DNA from 2 places in the Priestia sp. MDV22-iso46 genome. Region 1 is predicted to be linked to the other one. Evidence: a T-box and tRNA genes for the amino acid it is inferred to sense, from the RefSeq annotation. Region 1 holds a T-box; the other holds one or more tRNA genes.
What was found. The T-box of region 1 lies ahead of pheS (phenylalanine--tRNA ligase subunit alpha). A T-box ahead of a tRNA ligase gene usually reads a tRNA of that ligase, here a tRNA-Phe.
Positions count from the first base shown of each region.

Region 2: it encodes a tRNA-Phe, which carries the amino acid that the T-box ahead of pheS (phenylalanine--tRNA ligase subunit alpha) is inferred to sense. The anticodon was not compared.

Region 1 covers NZ_JBZVWT010000002.1:143-9,773, reverse strand. The annotation lists gene polX (DNA polymerase/3'-5' exonuclease PolX) at 1-1,329, opposite strand, end outside; gene AC4NPH_RS11940 (CvpA family protein) at 1,528-2,085, opposite strand; gene zapA (cell division protein ZapA) at 2,082-2,342, opposite strand; gene rnhC (ribonuclease HIII) at 2,486-3,400, shown strand; gene pheT (phenylalanine--tRNA ligase subunit beta) at 3,434-5,848, opposite strand; gene pheS (phenylalanine--tRNA ligase subunit alpha) at 5,862-6,896, opposite strand; T-box leader at 6,951-7,186, opposite strand; gene AC4NPH_RS11915 (TrmH family RNA methyltransferase) at 7,235-7,999, opposite strand; gene sspI (small acid-soluble spore protein SspI) at 8,140-8,346, shown strand; gene AC4NPH_RS11905 (M42 family metallopeptidase) at 8,403-9,488, opposite strand; partial or broken gene AC4NPH_RS11900 (dUTP diphosphatase) at 9,566-9,631, opposite strand, start outside.
Region 2 covers NZ_JBZVWT010000004.1:332,804-342,434, forward strand. The annotation lists gene AC4NPH_RS22535 (MBL fold metallo-hydrolase) at 1-767, opposite strand, end outside; gene AC4NPH_RS22540 (two-component system regulatory protein YycI) at 786-1,565, opposite strand; gene AC4NPH_RS22545 (YycH family regulatory protein) at 1,552-2,919, opposite strand; gene walK (cell wall metabolism sensor histidine kinase WalK) at 2,910-4,817, opposite strand; gene yycF (response regulator YycF) at 4,824-5,531, opposite strand; tRNA gene AC4NPH_RS22560 (tRNA-Phe) at 5,794-5,866, opposite strand; tRNA gene AC4NPH_RS22565 (tRNA-Asp) at 5,871-5,946, opposite strand; tRNA gene AC4NPH_RS22570 (tRNA-Glu) at 5,982-6,053, opposite strand; tRNA gene AC4NPH_RS22575 (tRNA-Lys) at 6,069-6,141, opposite strand; gene AC4NPH_RS22580 (adenylosuccinate synthase) at 6,311-7,597, opposite strand; gene dnaB (replicative DNA helicase) at 7,785-9,149, opposite strand; gene rplI (50S ribosomal protein L9) at 9,266-9,631, opposite strand, start outside.

The DNA.
Region 1 (9,631 bases):
TGATTGCGAAAAACTAGAGTGAATGGACGCAATAACAAAATCTAGCTCAGCTAGCATTTCATCATCATAATCAAGTGTTGCATCAGGCAAAATATCCATTTCAATTCCTGCTAGTATTGTAAAATCATCGAACTGTGCGTTTAAACGATTAATTTCTTCACGCTGTTTACGAATGCGTTCAGGCGTTAGACCGTTAGCTACTTTTAAATACTGAGAATGGTCTGTAATCGCCATGTACTCATAGCCTCGCGCGCGACATGCTTCCGCCATTTCTTCAATCGAATACGCCCCGTCGCTCCACGTGGAGTGCATATGCAAATCACCTTTTACGGCACCGTAGGTCACAAGCTTTTGAGGCTTTATAAATGCATCTACTTCCGTTCCATCTTCACGAAGTTCCGGCGGAATAAAAGAGAGCCCAAAATGTTCATAGAATGCTTGTTCAGACTCAAAAGTCATGACTTCGCCTGTCTCCGCATTTTCAACGCCATACTCGCTAATTTTTTCACCGCGTTCTTTTGCTAATTGACGCATACGCACATTATGATCTTTTGATCCTGTAAAATGGTGCAGCGTTGTGGCAAACGCTTTATCTTCTACAAGACGAAAATCCACAGACACATCGTACTCATAGGCTAACGTTACCGATACTTTTGTATCTCCATTTGCAATGATATCCTTCACATTTGGCAGCGATACTAGCTGTTCACGGACAGCATGAGGCTCAGCTGTTGAAATAATAAAATCAAGATCTTTTACGGTTTCCCTCATGCGGCGAATGCTCCCTGCTTGAGAAAAACGCTCAATGCTATGCATATGTTTAAGGGCTTCTAAAATGTCTTCCGCTATTGGAAGCATAAAAGCAAGAGGCAAACGATCAGGACGCTTCCCAAACTCTTCAATAGCAGCGATAATTTTCTCTTCTGTCTTTTTACCAAAACCGCTTAGTCCCTGCACTCGATTTTCCATACAGGCCTGATGCAGTGATTCCATATCTCGAATATCTAGCTCTTTATATAATTTAGCGATTTTTTTACCTCCAAGCCCCGGCAGCTTAAGCAAAGGAATAAGTCCTTCAGGAACTTCTTGCTTTAGTTCTTCTAATACGCTTGACTCATTTGTTTCCATATACTCTGTAATGACTGCAGCCGTTCCTTTTCCAATCCCTTGGAGCTTTGTAAAATCCTCAATCTCTGTCAGCGTTCTTTCGTCCGTTTCTAGCGCTGCAGCTGCTTTTCGAAAAGCAGAAATTTTAAAAGGGTTATCTCCCTTTAATTCCATATATGTAGCAATTGTTTCTAACAATTTAATAATATCCTTTTTATTCATCTCTTTTCACCAGCCTATTATCATAATAACGAAACTTTCAAAAACATGATGAGTGACATATTTACTCTCTCAAATTTTCATATAGACATACTTTTATCCTCGTGAAAACCGCAGATTAGACTGCGATAAAAAAAGAGGGTATCTCAAAAGTATTATGACACTTTCGACACACCCTCTCAACAAGCTATTGTAATTTCATTACATTACACCATACTGAGTCCACAAATCTTGAATCGCAGACGATAAGTATGGAGTATTTTGTACGATATTGATTGCAATTGAAGACTGTTGAATTGGCGTTTGAATTTCACTTACAGGAATCACGGCTCCAATGTATAACAAAATAAAAACGATGATATACACTTCAACGAATCCAAGTGCACCTCCGCCCCATTTATTTAACTGGCGCAGAATTGGCAGTTCGGTTAAAGCCGTTAAAACAGAGCCTGCAAGGCGAAGTACAATGTGAGTAGCAAAAAATAAAATCGCAAATGCAATCATTCGATAAAAAGCGTCTTCTATCGTTCCAGAATCAAATACAAACGATGCGACACTTTGCTGCTGAATATTGTCCGGAAACGGAATCAACAAGCGAAGTCGGCTTGCCAAATCTCCACTAAACATATAAGCGACGATAAACGAAACCGCAAAACTGACAATATGAATGAGCTGCAAAATAAATCCTCTTTTAAGACCTGTTACAAAGCCTAAAAGAAGCAATATAATTAAAATGATATTAAGCATTGACTCAGTCATTCCTCTTTTCCATAAAGTTTTTGTTCAAGTCTCTCATAGTCTTCTTTCAGTTTTATATATTCGTGTACAGCATTCACAGCTGTTAATACTGCTAATTTATTGATATCTAAAGAAGGGTTTTTAGTACTGATTTCACGCATTTTTTCATCCACTATAGAGGCGACAAGTCGAATATGGCTTGTACTTTCGCTACCGACGATGCTGTACTGCTGACCAAAGATGTCAACTGTCGCACGTGTTTTATCTTGTCTTGACACGAGAAAATCCTCCGTTCCACGAAAAATCCTAATCCCTATCATACCACGAAGAAGACTTCAATGGAAACATATCTATATTTAAGCTATCATAAGGGATAGTGCTTATAAAGTAAACTAAAATACCCCGAAAGGAGTGAAGCATTATGTCACATGCTGTTATTAAGGTATCAGCTGATCAAATAGCTAAAATGAAGCTTCATTACACATCCTATTTGCAGCCCAAACTGCCGCAGGGAAGTATGTTTGCGGCTAAAACTCCCGGCTGTTCTATCACTGCGTACCGCTCTGGAAAAGTACTTTTTCAAGGAAAAGAAGCTGAAACAGAAGCGGCTAAGTGGGGAGGCTCTTTAGATGCTGCGAAAAAGGCTCCTGTCTCCCACCTCCCATCAAACTTCAGCTCACTATCGGTCATCGGTTCTGACGAAGTAGGGACGGGAGATTATTTTGGTCCTATGACCGTAGTTGCTGCCTATGTTCAAAAAGAGCAGCTTCCTTTGTTAAAAGAATTAGGAGTACGAGATTCAAAAGAGTTAACGGATGCTAAAATTATTGAAATTGCCAAGCAGCTTGTTTCGTTTATTCCCTATAGTTTGCTTGTTTTACATAACGAAAAGTATAATGCATTTCAAGAAAAAGGCATGTCACAAGGTAAAATGAAAGCTCTGTTACACAACAAAGCTTTATCCAACGTGTTAAAAAAATTGGATCCTGAAAAACCCGATGCCATTTTAATTGACCAGTTTGTCGAAAAAAACACCTATTATAAACACGTGGTAAAGGAAAAAGAAATTATCAAAGAAAATGTCTTTTTCAGCACAAAAGGAGAAAGCGTTCATTTATCTGTAGCTGCTGCTTCCATTATTGCCAGATACGCATTTTTAAAACAAATGGATTTGCTGACGGAAAAGACCGGGATGGTTATTCCTCGCGGAGCTGGCGCACAAGTTGATATCGCCGCTGCTAAAATCATTAAGAAACATGGCGTGAATGCGCTGAACTCTTTAGCTAAAATTCATTTTGCTAATACAGAAAAAGCTTTAAAATTAGCTAAAAAATAAGAGATGTGGAAATCCACATCTCTTTTCTTATTCTTATGAACGAAGCGTTGCACCAAATTCTTTTTCTACAGCTTCTAACACTGCACCATGTGCTTTTGCTACTTCTTCATCAGTTAATGTACGTTCAGGATCTAAGTAACGTAAAGAGAAAGCTACAGATTTCTTGCCTTCTTCCATACGCTCTCCTTCATATAGATCAAATACCGTCACGTCTTTTAAAAGTTCTCCGCCCGCCGCATAGATGACGCGCTGAACTTCTCCTCCAAGAACGTTTTTATCTACAACAAGTGCAATATCACGAGTAATAGATGGGAATCTTGGAATAGCTGAATAACGAACTTCTTCGACATCTGCAGCTAATAGCTCTTGAAGGTGTAATTCAAATACGTATGTTTCACGAAGACCATATTGTTTCTGAACAACAGGATGAACTTGACCTACGTAACCAATTTCTTTTTCATCTAACCATACAGCCGCTGTACGTCCAGGGTGCATACCGTCTTTTTTAACGGGAGCATATGAGATTCGTTTCTCCAAACCAAGCTGTGCAAATAACCCTTCTAGTACACCTTTAATCACATAGAAATCAACGACTTTCTTTTCACCTTGCCAGCCGTGAGCATGCCACAGACCCGTGATTGCACCAGCTACGCGCTCCTGCTCATCCGGTAATTCTCCTTCACCTTTAGATAAGAACACTGAGCCTGTTTCGTATAGCGCAATAGAATCCGACTGACGAGCATTATTATGCTTCACTGCTTCTAGCAAATGAGGCACTAAGCTTTGACGAAGGATGCTGCGATCTTCACTCATCGGCATTGCTAAACCAATCGTACTGGTTGCATTTAGTGCAAACTGAGTAGCTTTTCCAGCGCTCGTTAACGAATATGTTGTTGTTTGTGCTAGTCCCGCACCTTCTAAGAAACGGCGAACTTTACGGCGTCCAAGCTGATACTCTGTTAGTTTTCCTGGAGTTGCCACTGTTACAGGAAGCGTTGTAGGAAGGTTGTCATAGCCATACATACGCGCTACTTCCTCGACGATATCTTCTTCAATTGTAATATCGCCTCTACGAGTTGGCACTGTTACAACAATGGTTTCGTCTTCCACTTTGTTTTCAAATTGAAGACGGTTCATAATGTCTTGTACTTCTTCCATTGATAGCTCTGTACCAAGCACATCGTTAATACGTCCAAGTGACACAGCTACAACAGCAGGTTCCACAGTTAGTGTATCCACTTCTACAGTACCACTTACCACTTCACCTGAAGCGTATTCAGCCATTAATTCTGCTGCGCGGTCAGCAGCTACACGCGTACGGTTAGGATCAATTCCTTTTTCAAAACGAGCGCTTGCCTCACTGCGAAGACCGTGGTCTTTTGAAGCTTGGCGAACCGTTAAGCCTTTGAAGTAAGCTGATTCAATGAGAACATTTACCGTATCGTCTTTTACTTCGGAGTTCGCTCCGCCCATTACACCTGCAAGAGCTACCGGCTCACTTCCGTTTGTAATGACAAGCTGATTGCCTTTTAATACGCGCTCTTGGTCATCAAGTGTTACAAACTTCTCGCCTTCTGACGCGTGACGTACAACAATTTCTTTTGAACCAAGACGATCATAGTCAAAAGCATGCAGAGGCTGGCCGTATTCAAGCAAAATATAGTTGGTAATATCAACAACGTTGTTATGAGGTCGAATACCAGCTGCCATTAAACGCGTTTGCATCCATAATGGTGACGGAGCAATTTTTACGTTTTTCACAACGCGCGCTACGTAAAGCGGATTGTCTTCTTTTGCCTCTACTTTAACGGAAATATAATCAGCTGCTTGCTCATCAGACGTTTGCACGTTTACTGACGGATACTTCACTTCACGACGTAAAATAGCAGCCACTTCATGCGCTACACCTAACATACTTAAGCAGTCTGAACGGTTTGGTGTTAGCCCTAGTTCTAATACTTCATCGTTTAAGTTTAATGCATCTAGTGCATCCGCTCCTACTTCAGCATCGCTTGGGAACACGAAGATGCCTTCTTGATAATCTTTTGCCACAAGCTTGCTTTCAATGCCAAGCTCTTGAAGAGAACAAATCATACCGTTCGATTCTTCACCGCGAAGCTTAGCACGCTTGATTTTAAAGTTACCTGGAAGTACAGCTCCCACTTTTGCAACCGCTACTTTTTGACCTTGTGCCACGTTCGGTGCCCCGCACACGATTTGAACGATTTCTCCTCCGCCAAGATCTACTTGACAGCGGCTTAATTTATCAGCATTTGGATGCTGTTCACGTTCTACAACGTGACCAATTACCACTCCGCTGATGCCTTTATTTAAGTTTTCTACACCTTCAACTTCAATTCCACTTTTTGTGATTTTATCTGCTAACTCTTCTGCCGTTACGCCTGATAAGTCAACATACTCTTGTAACCAACGATAAGATACAAACATCGTAGTCCCTCCTTTATACTTGTTTAAATTGATCTAAGAAACGAACATCATTTGTATAGAAATGACGAATATCATCCACGCCGTGTTTTAACATAGCAATACGCTCTACACCGATTCCAAAAGCAAACCCACGATATTTAGTTGAATCGTATCCAGCCATTTCAAGGACATTTGGATGAACCATGCCTGCTCCTAAAATTTCAATCCAGCCTGTTTGTTTACATACATTACAGCCTTTACCTCCACATTTTGCACACGATACGTCTACTTCTACAGACGGCTCAGTGAACGGGAAGAAACTTGGACGAAGACGAATTTCACGGTCTGCACCGAACATTTTTTTCACAAATACTTCAAGCGTGCCTTTTAAATCGCTCATACGAATGTTTTCGTCTACTACAAGACCTTCAATTTGCATGAATTGATGAGAATGCGTAGCATCATCGTCATCGCGGCGGTACACTTTGCCCGGGCAAATAATTTTAACAGGTCCTTTGCCTTCATTCTTGTTCATAACACGAGCTTGAACAGTTGATGTATGCGTACGAAGAAGCGTTTCTTCCGTAATATAGAACGTATCTTGCATATCACGTGCTGGGTGACCTTTTGGCAAGTTCAGCGCTTCGAAATTATAGTAGTCCTGCTCTACTTCCGGTCCTTCTGCTACTTCATAGCCCATTCCTAAGAATAAATCTTCTACTTCTTCAACCACGCTTGTTAGCGGGTGATGCGTACCTGCTTTAACAGGGCGTCCTGGCAGCGTTACGTCGATTGTTTCTGAAGCAAGTTTACGCTCTACCTCGGCTGCTTCTAACGCCGTTTGTTTTTCTTCAATTTTAGATGCAATAGCTTCACGCACTTCATTTGCAAGTGCTCCCATTACAGGACGCTCTTCAGCTGAAAGTTTTCCCATACCGCGAAGTACTTCTGTGATAGGGCCTTTCTTTCCTAAATAAGCTACGCGTACGTCGTTTAATTCTTTTAAAGCACTTGCTGTTTCGACTTTTGCAATTGCTTCTTGTTGAAGTTCTTGTAAACGTTCTTTCATCACTTATTCCTCCTTTTAACGTAAAAAATGACAAATAAAAAAACCTCCTCCCAAAAAAGGGACGAGGATTAGTCGCGTTACCACCCTTGTTAACTATATACACAGACGTATACAGTTCACTTCATTCAAGTTAACGGAATCTCCGGAACACCTTTACATCTATGTAAGATGGTCTAAGTGTCAACTCAAGAGGTGAATTCACTTATTACATTTATAAAAATGCTTTCAGTCACGGCATTTTCTCCCTGCATAAACGGACATAAGCTACTGCTCTCTTTCATCGTTTTTTACATATGTAACTATTGTATTATTATAGTGAAAACACGTTCTCGATGCAACTACATTCCGCGTAAATAATAAAGTAAGATTCCAGAAGCGATGGCAACATTTAGCGACTCGCTCTTTCCATAGATGGGAATGTACAGATTCTGATCCGTTTGTTCCAGCACTTTCTCGCTTACGCCGTTTCCTTCATTTCCCACAACCAGCGCAAATTCGTTTGAAGGTTTTACGCATGTATAGACCTTTCCATTTTGTAACGACGTGCCGTAAACTGCTATTTCTCTTTCTTTTAACAGTGAAATCATTTCGAGTAAATCACCTTTTACAATTGGAAGGTGAAAAATAGCTCCTTGCGTTGAACGAACGACTTTTGGGTTGTACACATCCACGCTGCCCTCTCCAACGATAATAGCCTCCACTCCGGCAGCATCAGCGGTTCGAATAATCGTACCTAGGTTACCTGGATCTTGCACCGCATCTAAAAGCAATACTTTCTGTGCTGTATGAATGATTTCTGCATGCTTCGTTTGAAAACACACAGCGATAATTCCTTGAGGTGTTTCTGTGTCAGATAACAATTTAATTATTGCTTCGTTTACAACGGTTATTTCGATACCATCTATGTTCCACTGTGCTGGCACTTCAATCGATTCGCGTATAATTAGTTCCTTTACGCAATCCTTATTTTTGATAGCTTCTTCGACTAAATGAAAGCCTTCTACCATAAAAAGGCCCTGCTTATCACGGTCTTTTTTATTATGCAGCTTTTTCCACGCTTTTACCTGCGGATTTTTAACTGAATCAATTTGTTTCACAAACATAACTCCTTTATCTATACAAAAATAAATAGTTCGATTACATTTTGCTCAATAATCATTAGATAAGTTTCACTTTATTGTACATAGAAATCGCAAAGAAAACAAAAACTATTGGTAACTTTACGATAGCTGAGGTGAAAATGATGGATCTTAATTTACGAAATGCTGTTATTGCAAACGTTTCAGGAAACTCAAAAGAAGAGCTTGAAGCTACAATTTCTGACGCTATTCAAAGCGGTGAAGAAAAAATGCTCCCTGGACTTGGTGTTTTATTTGAGGTGCTTTGGGAAAAGTCTCCAGAATCAGAAAAAGAAGAAATTCTGACAACGCTTGAAAACGGTTTAAAATAAATAGCCTTTTCCTATGTACAACAAAAAGCTCATTCTCCTAGAAGAATGAGCTTTTTTTAATTATACGTAATTGCGTTCACCGTATTTCGGTCTAAGCGTTTAATTACTTCCGCAATTAATTTAACTGCATTTTCATAATCATCACGATGAAGCATCGCTGCATGAGAATGGATATAACGAGTTGCGATCGTAATCGAAAGTGCTGGCACCCCGTTAGCTGAAATATGGATAGAACCTGAGTCCGTACCGCCTCCAGCGATTGCATCAAATTGATATGGAATATTTAATTCATCTGCCACATTTACCACTGTATCTCGAAGTCCTTTATGAGAAACCATGGAAGCATCATATAAAATGATTTGCGGACCATCTCCCATTTTAGAAGATGCTTCTTTATCAGAAACACCAGGTGTATCTCCAGCTATACCGACATCAACAGCAAATGCAATATCCGGTTCAATAAAGTTAGCGGATGTTTTTGCACCTCTAAGTCCAACTTCTTCTTGTACCGTTCCTACACCATACACAACATTTTCATGTGTTTCATTTTTTAAAGCTTTTAATACATCGATAGCGATTGCACAGCCGATACGGTTATCCCAGGCTTTCGCTAGCAGCATCTTTTCGTTGTTCATAACCGTAAATTCGAAATAAGGCACAACCTGATCACCAGGTTTCACTCCCCACTCCGCTACTTCTTCTCTGCTAGAGGCACCAATATCGATGAACATATCTTTAATGTCAACGGGCTTTTTACGAACTTCTGGAGGAAGGATATGAGGAGGCTTTGAGCCAATAATCCCCGTTACCTCTCCTTTAGATGTAACGATGGTTACGCGTTGAGCAAGCATAACTTGAGACCACCATCCGCCTACCGTTTGAAAACGAATAAAGCCGCGTTCATCAATTTGAGTCACCATAAAGCCTACTTCATCTAAGTGACCGGCTACCATAATTTTAGGCCCTTGTTCGTTGCCCACTTTTTTTGCAATCAAACTGCCTAGCCCATCCGTCGTTACTTCATCTGCATAAGGTGCAATATATTTCTTCATAACCTCACGCGGTTCACGCTCATTGCCAGGAATTCCTTTTGCATCTGTTAGTGCTTTAAGCATCGTCAATGTTTCATCTAACTTTGTCATATGGATTACCCCTTTCATATGTATACCTCTATTATAGCTAAAAAGAGGTTGAAGTAAAATTTCCCATCCCTTTATTTCTAGTATCCTTGTTCTTGGCGTTTAAAATTCACTTCATTTTTTGAGATGTACGCCTTTTCAATATG
Region 2 (9,631 bases), on a different contig from region 1:
TTTGGATCTGTATCACATAGGAGAATATTGTCCTCTACATTGATGTCTTTTTGTTGTAACACTTGCGCAACAGACATGCGGGCAATTTCCTTCATGTTATTGTCTTGACTCAAATGCGCTAAGTAAATGCGTTTGGTTTGATCTCCAATCACATCTGCCATTGCAAGAGCCGCGTCTTCATTTGATACATGTCCCACGTCGCTTAGAATTCGTCTTTTAATGCTCCAAGGGTAGCGCCCCATTCTCAGCATTTCAACATCATGATTGCTTTCAAATACGTACATATCGCTATTTTTAATCGTACCTTTCATGCGGTCACTTACATAGCCGGTATCCGTAATAAGGGTTAATTTTTTAGATCCTTGATGAAAGACATAAAACATAGGCTCTGCAGCATCATGCGAAACGCCAAAAGACTCCACTTCCAATTGACCAAACGATTTCGTTTGGCCAATTTCAAAGTGAAACTTCTGTTCCGTATCAATGTTGCCGATCAAGCCATCCATTGCGTTCCACGTTTTTTCATTTGCGAAAATAGGGAGCTTATATTTACGTGCCAGGACACCTAGTCCTTTAATATGGTCACTATGTTCATGAGTCACTAAAATTCCTGATAAATCCGGGATATTGCGATTTACTTGTTGAAATAGAGCTTCCATTTGTTTTCCGCTCAGCCCTGCATCAACTAGTAAGGAATGTTCTCCATCACTTACTAAAATCGCATTTCCTGTGCTCCCACTCGCTAGCACGCTGAAATGCAGGCTCATTTATCTCACTCCAAATACTTATTTATTTCCTTTTTTAATAATCTGCCCTTCAAAGGCATTGACAAAATAACTCGTGTCTCCATTTACAATAACATGCCAAGTTGGTGCTAAAACTTGAGAATTTAGTAGAGGTAGATCAAACGTATAGTACCCAAACTCTACTTTTGTTACAGAATCTTTCTTTTTCAATTCACCCTTCAAAAACAAATTTTCCAATGCTTTTAAAGGCGTTAAAACATCCTGCTCATCATCCAACGTTTTCACAGAACCCAGCATCGTTTGTTCATAAGAAATAATTTCATCTTTGTCATTTAAGTGAGCAACAATCATGCCATTTTCATTATCAAAGATTTTATGCTTCTTATATTTTTGAAAGAATGTAACTGTTTTTTTCTCTTTGTTAACATTCCATAGCTCATAATCCTTACCTGAGATCACATACCGTTTTAGAAATTGACTTAGCTTTGCTTCGGGACTTTTTTCAGGTACTGAAAAAGGTTTGTCTAATGCGCTTCGAATTGTTTTTTCCTCAAGCAGCGTTGCTTTTTGCTCTTTTAGCTTTTTTAAATCTTCATCTTTAAACAGTTTGCTTTTAGCATTTAACGACGAAGCTTCCTTCACATCTACAGGTAAATGTTTATATTCAATGCCTTCACTCGTTAATTGTTCTTCAACGCTGGACTCTACAAATAGAGAGTACTGGTCTTCTTGATGAGTTTTAAAAATCTGATAGCCTAAGTAAATATTAAGAATCAAGAAAGTGAAAATAAAGATGGTTTTTGTTCTATTCCAATCCATCGTTATCGCCTCCTTCGGTCGGCGGTGCAATTCGATACCATTTGCTATTATAATAATAGAACCAAGAAGGAACGAGTTTGACAGAGTTAGAATTAAACTCAACCGTCTTTTCACCGGTTTTCGGCTGCTGTGACACTTCTTCTAGCTGATAGCCTATTGAAATATCTTTTAACAGATTCGGGTCAAAGTTTTGGTGTTTTTCAATTAATTGAATCACTTTTTGAGATGACTGCAGCTTTTCTACACTCGAATCCTGTACTCTCACAAAACGATAAAGAGGACGACGGTAATTTAAAATCTCCGCATTTCCCCATCTCTGATATATTTCAGTCATTCCCTGATTGCTGTAAACTGGATAGTTATCTTTATAATAACGATAGCTAATTTCTTTTGTAATACGATTCCAGCTGTTGAACCTGTAATTAGATTCCGTCCAGCCGCCGTGGTCATTAACGAAGCTAAAGCTGCGATTTATTAAATTATAATCTTCCATTACTTCGGTCGTGGAATTTACAAGATTCACATATTCCATCACATCTGTCTTCGTATTAACATTAATCACTTTTGTACCTTCGGTGTAGACATCTCGGTTTGTAGACGTTTCTTTCCGTGCATAGTCTGGGTTGTTAAAAAGCGCTTCTTTATATTTTTCAATATCTAAATGCCTCATGCTCGTATAGTAGACTTCACTATTCATCGTGATATTATTTTCCGGAAGGAAGATATACCGATTTTTGTTTTCTTTATATACAAAGCTCGGGGCATACGTACGTTTCATTTTATCTTCTAATTCTTTGATATCATCTTTGGCCAAATTCTTGACTGTAACCGAATAAATCTTTTTTTGCTCATAATTCACAAGATACACGCTTACGAAAAAGGAAGGTGTACGCTTAATTTTAATGAGTACACGGTCAAATGTTTGATTAGGCAAAGACGTTTGAGAAAATGAAAAAAGCTGTTGAAATGTTTTCAAAGGTAGCGCGTCTGGATACAACACTTCAATAGAATTACTTCCATGGACATAATTTAAAAATCCATCAGGAGAAATAGCATCCGAAACGTCCGTCACATTCGAAAATTTCCACTTTTTCATTTCATTTACCCATTTGTTTACATCATCTTCGTCGTGAGACATGTAGTGATTATCGTTTCGATGATAGAGAACTTCTGTTGGAAGAATATGATCTTCTATTTTACTTTTTGAACTCACTTCAACTTCCTGCAAATGTTGATTTTTTGAAATGACCTTATAAGAAGGCTGATACGTCCATATATGATACGTCATAATTAAACTGGAAGCGACGAGAACAACTAAGATGGCCGTTTTGATATGTTCATATCTCATTCCCATTCGTCATCATTCTCACTTTCAATCGGAAGAGTAAAGTAAATCGTTGTTCCTTTTCCTTCCTGACTATCTGCCCAAATACGTCCATCATGTGCTTCAATAATTTCCTTGGCAATAGCAAGCCCTAATCCTGTTCCGCCTAATTTACGCGTTCGTGCTTTATCTACACGATAGAAGCGTTCGAAAATTTTAGCTAAATTTGATTTTGGAATTCCCATACCTTGGTCTTTAATGCTCACAACAATTTCATGCGTATGCTGAGCAATTGAAAATGTAATGGTTCCGCCTTCAGGTGAATATTTTATTGCATTGGAAATAATGTTATCTAATACTTGTGTAATTTTATCTTGATCGATCGCGACATAGATTGCTTCATTTGGCAAGTCGCGCACGAACGAAATACCTTGTTCAATTGTCATTTCAAAGCGATCAATGATGTAATGATAGAACTTCACAAAATTGATTGGGTCACGACTAAATCGGTAGTCTTGGCTATCTAGCTTAGATAATTGAAGCAAGTCGTTAACGAGACGAATCATTCGTTCTGTTTCCGTTTGCGTTACATTTAAAAATGTTGGAGCTAAGTCCTTATCTTGCCATGCTCCTTCTGCAAGCGCATCTAAATAACTGCGCATCGTTGTTAACGGCGTACGCAATTCATGTGAAACATTGGCTACAAATTCTCGGCGATCTTGATCAATTTTCTCCTGCTCTGTAATATCATGCAAGACAATGATAATCCCGTTAATAAAACCGGTCTCTTTTTGAATAGCGGAAATGGTAGCTCTTAAAATAAAGGGATCTGATTTTGTACTAAAGTCCAAAATTAATGACTCTTGATTAGCGAGCAAGCTTTCAAACGTATGCGTTTCTTCAAGATCTAATAGGGAAACAACTGGATCAGACAAAACCGTTTCACGTGAAACATTTAGCATAGCTGCAGCTGGATCATTAATTAAAATTACTCTTCCCTTTCGATCCGTAGCAATAACGCCGTCCGTCATATGAGCTAATACCGAACTAAGCTTACGGCGCTCCCCTTCTGTAGTTGCCTGTGCTTCTTGAAGCTTTCTTGTCAAGTTGTTGAATGTGAGAGCTAGCTGACCAATTTCATCATACCCGTATACCTTAGCTTTTCTCGTAAAATTCCCTTTGGCCATCTCAAGTGCTTGTTTTCTCATTTCAGACATTGGACGAGTAATCGTCTGAGCTAAAAACACGCCTAAAATAGCTGTAATAAAAAGAGCAATCACCGTACCTGCCTTAAAGATCTGATTGATATTACTCATTTGATCGTAAACAGGCTCCATGGAAGCTGTTAAGTAAATAGCACCTAAGATTTCTTCGCTAGACTGAACTTTTCCATTTTTATTAGTTGAATTTGATTGACTGGCACCTACTTTATCCTGTAAACGAATAGGCTGTATCATAACTCTGATTCGCTGTCCGCTTTGATCAACAAATACATTATCAGAGTTCGTTCCTGCTAACAACGCATTTGTAATCGCTAAATCATTAGTCTTTTTACCTATGATCTGTTGAGGATTTGAGTTCGATGTAGCAATGATTCTTCTATTTTGGTCAATGACTCTTACTTCAGAGATGTCATTCATATCATTTGAAGCTAAATTGGGTCTTGAAGCAAAATCTCGTAAAATAGTCTTTAAGTCTTCCTCAAGAGTGGGGGAATCATCATCACGATTTTTCACCATTTCTTGTCCAATGTTATACGTCAGCAAGTCTGTCCGCTCTTGAAGAGACGTTCGAAAGTTGTTAACTAATTCTTTTTCTAATTGTCGTGCAAAATAGACCCCAATAATTTGCATCGCAATTAAAATGAGCAGCACATAAATCAATACAAACTTTAAATGAATAGATTGCAGGAGCCTTACTTTCTTCATCTAAAATTACTCCTGCTCTGGGCTGCGTAAATAATAGCCTACTCCACGTCTTGTTACAATCCACATTGGATGGCTTGGATTATCTTCAATTTTTTCACGTAATCTTCGAACTGTTACATCTACCGTACGCACATCACCAAAATAGTCATAACCCCATACAGTTTGAAGCAAGTGTTCACGCGTCATGACTTGTCCAATGTGTTTCGCTAAATAATGCAGCAGCTCAAATTCACGGTGAGTCAGTTCAATCGTTTCTCCGCGCTTAGACACGATATAAGCATCTGGGTGAATAACAAGTGCTCCAATTGTAATTTCATTCGTTTCGCTTTCTTCCGTTGGAGCAGCTACCTGCTGATGTCTACGCAAATTAGCTTTTACACGTGCTAATAATTCACGCGTACTAAACGGCTTAGTTACATAATCATCTGCACCTAATTCTAGACCTAAAACTTTGTCAATTTCAGAGTCTTTTGCTGTTAACATGATAATTGGCATATCATATTTTTTGCGTACTTCTCGGCAAACTTCCATTCCATCTTTCTGAGGAAGCATAATATCTAATAAAATCATTTCAGGCTGTACTTCTTCCACTTTTTCAAGTGCTTCTACGCCATCATAAGCACAAAATACTTCGTAACCTTCTTTTTGCAAATTAAACTTTAAAATATCTGCAATCGGCTTTTCGTCATCTACGACTAAAATACGTTTATCCATGATCATCGTTCTCCTTTATTAGTTGAAGCAAAATATAAAAGATAGTATTCATACTGTTTGAATACCGTAGTTTTATTATACTTGATAACCCTTGAAACGTCACAAGTTCATCCTCTACTATACATGAAGATATATGATTTTCAACCATCTCTAAATACAAAAGTAATATATTACCACAAAAGAGATACAAAGCAAATAACGTTTTCTTTTAAATGTAAATAAAAGAAAAAAGCATGACTTTAAATAAAGTCATGCTTTTTGATGGCTCGGGACGGAATCGAACCGCCGACACAAGGATTTTCAGTCCTTTGCTCTACCAACTGAGCTACCGAGCCAAAATGGCGGTCCCGACGGGAATCGAACCCGCGATCTCCTGCGTGACAGGCAGGCATGTTAACCGCTACACCACGGGACCTCAGTCTATATGCTATGTATTAAAAATATTAAAAATGACCCGTACGGGATTCGAACCCGTGTTACCGCCGTGAAAGGGCGGTGTCTTAACCGCTTGACCAACGGGCCACGTTGTAACAAAAGTGAGCCATGAAGGACTCGAACCTTCGACCCTCTGATTAAAAGTCAGATGCTCTACCAACTGAGCTAATGGCTCATGTTATATCTCTTAGCGACGCTTATTATAATAACATGATATTTCATATGAATGCAATAGTTTTTTTAAAACTTTCTTTTTATTATTGAGCTTTTTTTAAAAAACTTGTTAACAAAGCACCAATTATAAATAAAAAAAGGTTAGCTCACGAGGAGCTAACCTTTTTTATTTAGCTATATACACCACGTAATACATTTGTTTGTGTGCGATCTGGACCTACAGAGAAAATAGATAAAGGAATACCTGTTAATTGAGACACTCGCTCTAAGTAGTGGCGAGCGTTATCAGGTAACTCATCTAATGTTTTCACACCCGTAATATCTTCTGTCCAACCTGGAAGCTCTTCATATACAGGTTCGCATTCTGCAAGTGTTTTTAAGCTAGCAGGGAATTCTTCCATAACTTCCCCTTTATAACGGTAAGCTACACAAATCTTTAATGTCTCAATTCCCGTTAATACATCAATTGAGTTTAAAGATAAATCTGTGATTCCGCTAACGCGACGAGCATGGCGTACAACTACACTGTCGAACCAACCTACACGGCGAGGACGACCAGTTGTTGTACCATATTCACGTCCTACTTCACGGATTTGATCACCGATTTCGTTTGTTAATTCAGTTGGGAAAGGACCGTCACCAACACGAGTTGTATACGCTTTTGATACACCTACAACGTGTTTGATTTTAGATGGACCTACACCAGAACCAATTGTTACTCCACCCGCTACTGGGTTTGAAGATGTAACAAATGGATATGTTCCTTGGTCGATATCTAACATAACACCTTGTGCGCCTTCAAATAGTACACGACGTCCTTCGTCTAACGCATCATTTAATACTACTGATGTGTCAACAACATATTTTGCAACTTGTTGACCATACTCATAGTACTCATCTAAAATTTCTTCTAATGTAAAGCCTTCTACTTCATACATTTTTTCAAGAAGGCGATTCTTTTCAGCTAAGTTTTGTGTTAATTTTGCTTCAAATACTTCACGGTCTAGTAAATCGGCAATTCGAATACCAACACGTGCTGCTTTATCCATATAAGCTGGTCCAATACCTTTTTTCGTTGTACCAATCTTATTTTCACCTTTACGTTCTTCTTCAACTTCATCTAATTTTAAATGATACGGAAGAATCACATGAGCTCGGTTACTAATACGTAAGTTTTCTGTTGTTACACCGCGATCATGTAAGTATTTTAATTCTTGAACAAGCGCTTTTGGATCGACAACCATACCGTTTCCAATTACACATGTTTTGTCATTATAAAAAATACCTGAAGGAATTAAATGTAACTTATAAGTTTCACCATTAAACTTAATTGTATGACCTGCATTGTTCCCACCTTGGTAACGTGCAATCACTTCTGCATTTTCTGATAGGAAGTCTGTAATCTTCCCTTTTCCTTCATCTCCCCATTGTGTTCCTACTACAACGACTGAAGACATATCTTAAGCACCTCCGCTTAGTAAGCAACAGCTCACTACGACATAATTTAACCATGGATAAGTGTATCAATTTATCACGCTAAAGTCAATTAAATCCGAACGATTTAACAAAAGTTATTACAAATATATCGTATTTTGCGGAACGAATGCGATAACAATAAAATAAAACCTCTCATATTGAGAGGTTTTATGCACCAGGCGGCACTCCTGCGTCATCAAAGCGCCGCTCGAGATTAACGAATTTATTGTACTCTTTTACAAAGGCAAGCTGTACGGTTCCAACTGGACCGTTACGCTGCTTGGCTATAATAATCTCGATAATATTTTGATTTTCTGTATCTTTTTCATAATAGTCTTCACGATATAAGAAAGCTACGATATCGGCATCCTGCTCAATACTTCCGGATTCACGGATATCAGACATCATTGGTCGCTTATCTTGTCTTTGCTCTACTCCACGGGAAAGCTGTGATAAGGCGATAACAGGAACTTCTAATTCACGAGCTAAAGCTTTTAACGCACGAGAAATTTCAGATACTTCCTGCTGTCGGTTTTCTCCGCTTCGTCCATTTCCTTGAATGAGCTGTAAGTAGTCAATTAAAATCATCCCAAGCCCGCCTTCTTGTTTCAAGCGACGACACTTAGAACGAATTTCACCTACACGAATACCCGGTGTATCATCAATATAAATCCCTGCATTGGACAAAGATCCCATTGCCATAGTGAGCTTTCCCCAGTCATCAGCTGTAAGCGAACCTGTACGCAGCCTTTGTGCATCAATATTTCCTTCCGCACACAGCATCCTCATAACAAGCTGCTGAGCACCCATCTCTAAACTGAAGATGGCTACGTTCTCATCCGTTTTCGTTGCAACGTTTTGCGCAATATTTAAGGCAAAAGCCGTTTTACCTACAGATGGTCGAGCCGCTACAATGATTAAATCATTTCGCTGGAACCCTGCTGTCATTCTATCTAAATCACTAAACCCGGTTGGGATACCTGTAATGTCACCTTTTCGATTGTGAAGAACTTCGATATCATCGTACGTTTGTACAAGTACATCTTTGATATTTTGAAACACACCGCTGTTTTTACGCTGTGCTACTTCTAAAATGTTTTTTTCCGCTTCATTTAATAAAACTTCCACTTCGTCTTCCCTTGCATATCCTTCTGAAGCAATATGCGTTGCAGTACGAATTAAACGGCGTAAAATCGACTTTTCTTCTACGATTTTACCGTAATACTCTACGTTTGCAGCCGTTGGAACAGAGTTAGCTAAATCACTTAAATACGATACGCCGCCAACTTCTTCTAGGATTTTTTGGTCAGCTAATTCAGACGTTACCGTTACCAAATCAACCGGTTCACCTTGGTCAGAAAGTTTCAGCATACATGTAAAGATTTTCTGGTGCGATGCCCGGTAAAAATCTTCAGGTATTAGCAGTTCAGATGCTAAGGTTAAAGAAGAAGGCTCTAAGAAAATGGCCCCTAATAGCGCTTGCTCTGCTTCAATATTCTGAGGCGGAAGACGATCAGCAAAAAGATCACTCATATTTCTATGCCCCTCTTATATTCTTTCAGTATTTTCTTTCATCATAAATGTTGGCGCGAACAAATACAAGTCCGCGCCAACCCTTTATATTATTTACTTATTTCTCAATCTTACGTTTATTTTTGTTCAGTCACGTGTACCTTTACCGTAGCCGTTACTTCCGGGTGTAATTTAACCGGTACATTTGTGTAGCCTAATGCGCGAATTGCATCATTTAATTCAATTTTACGCTTATCTACTTTAATTTTGTGCTTTTTCTTTAATTCCTCAGCAATTTGTTTGCTTGTGATAGAACCGAATAAACGGCCACCTTCACCAGATTTTGCTGTTAATTCAACTGTTAGTTCTTCAAGAGTTGCTTTTAACTCTTTGTTTGCTTGAAGTTCTGCAGCTGCATCTTTTTGCTCTCTATTTTTTTGTGCTTCTAATACTTTCACATTACCGCCTGTAGCTTCAACAGCATAACCATTTTTTAATAAGAA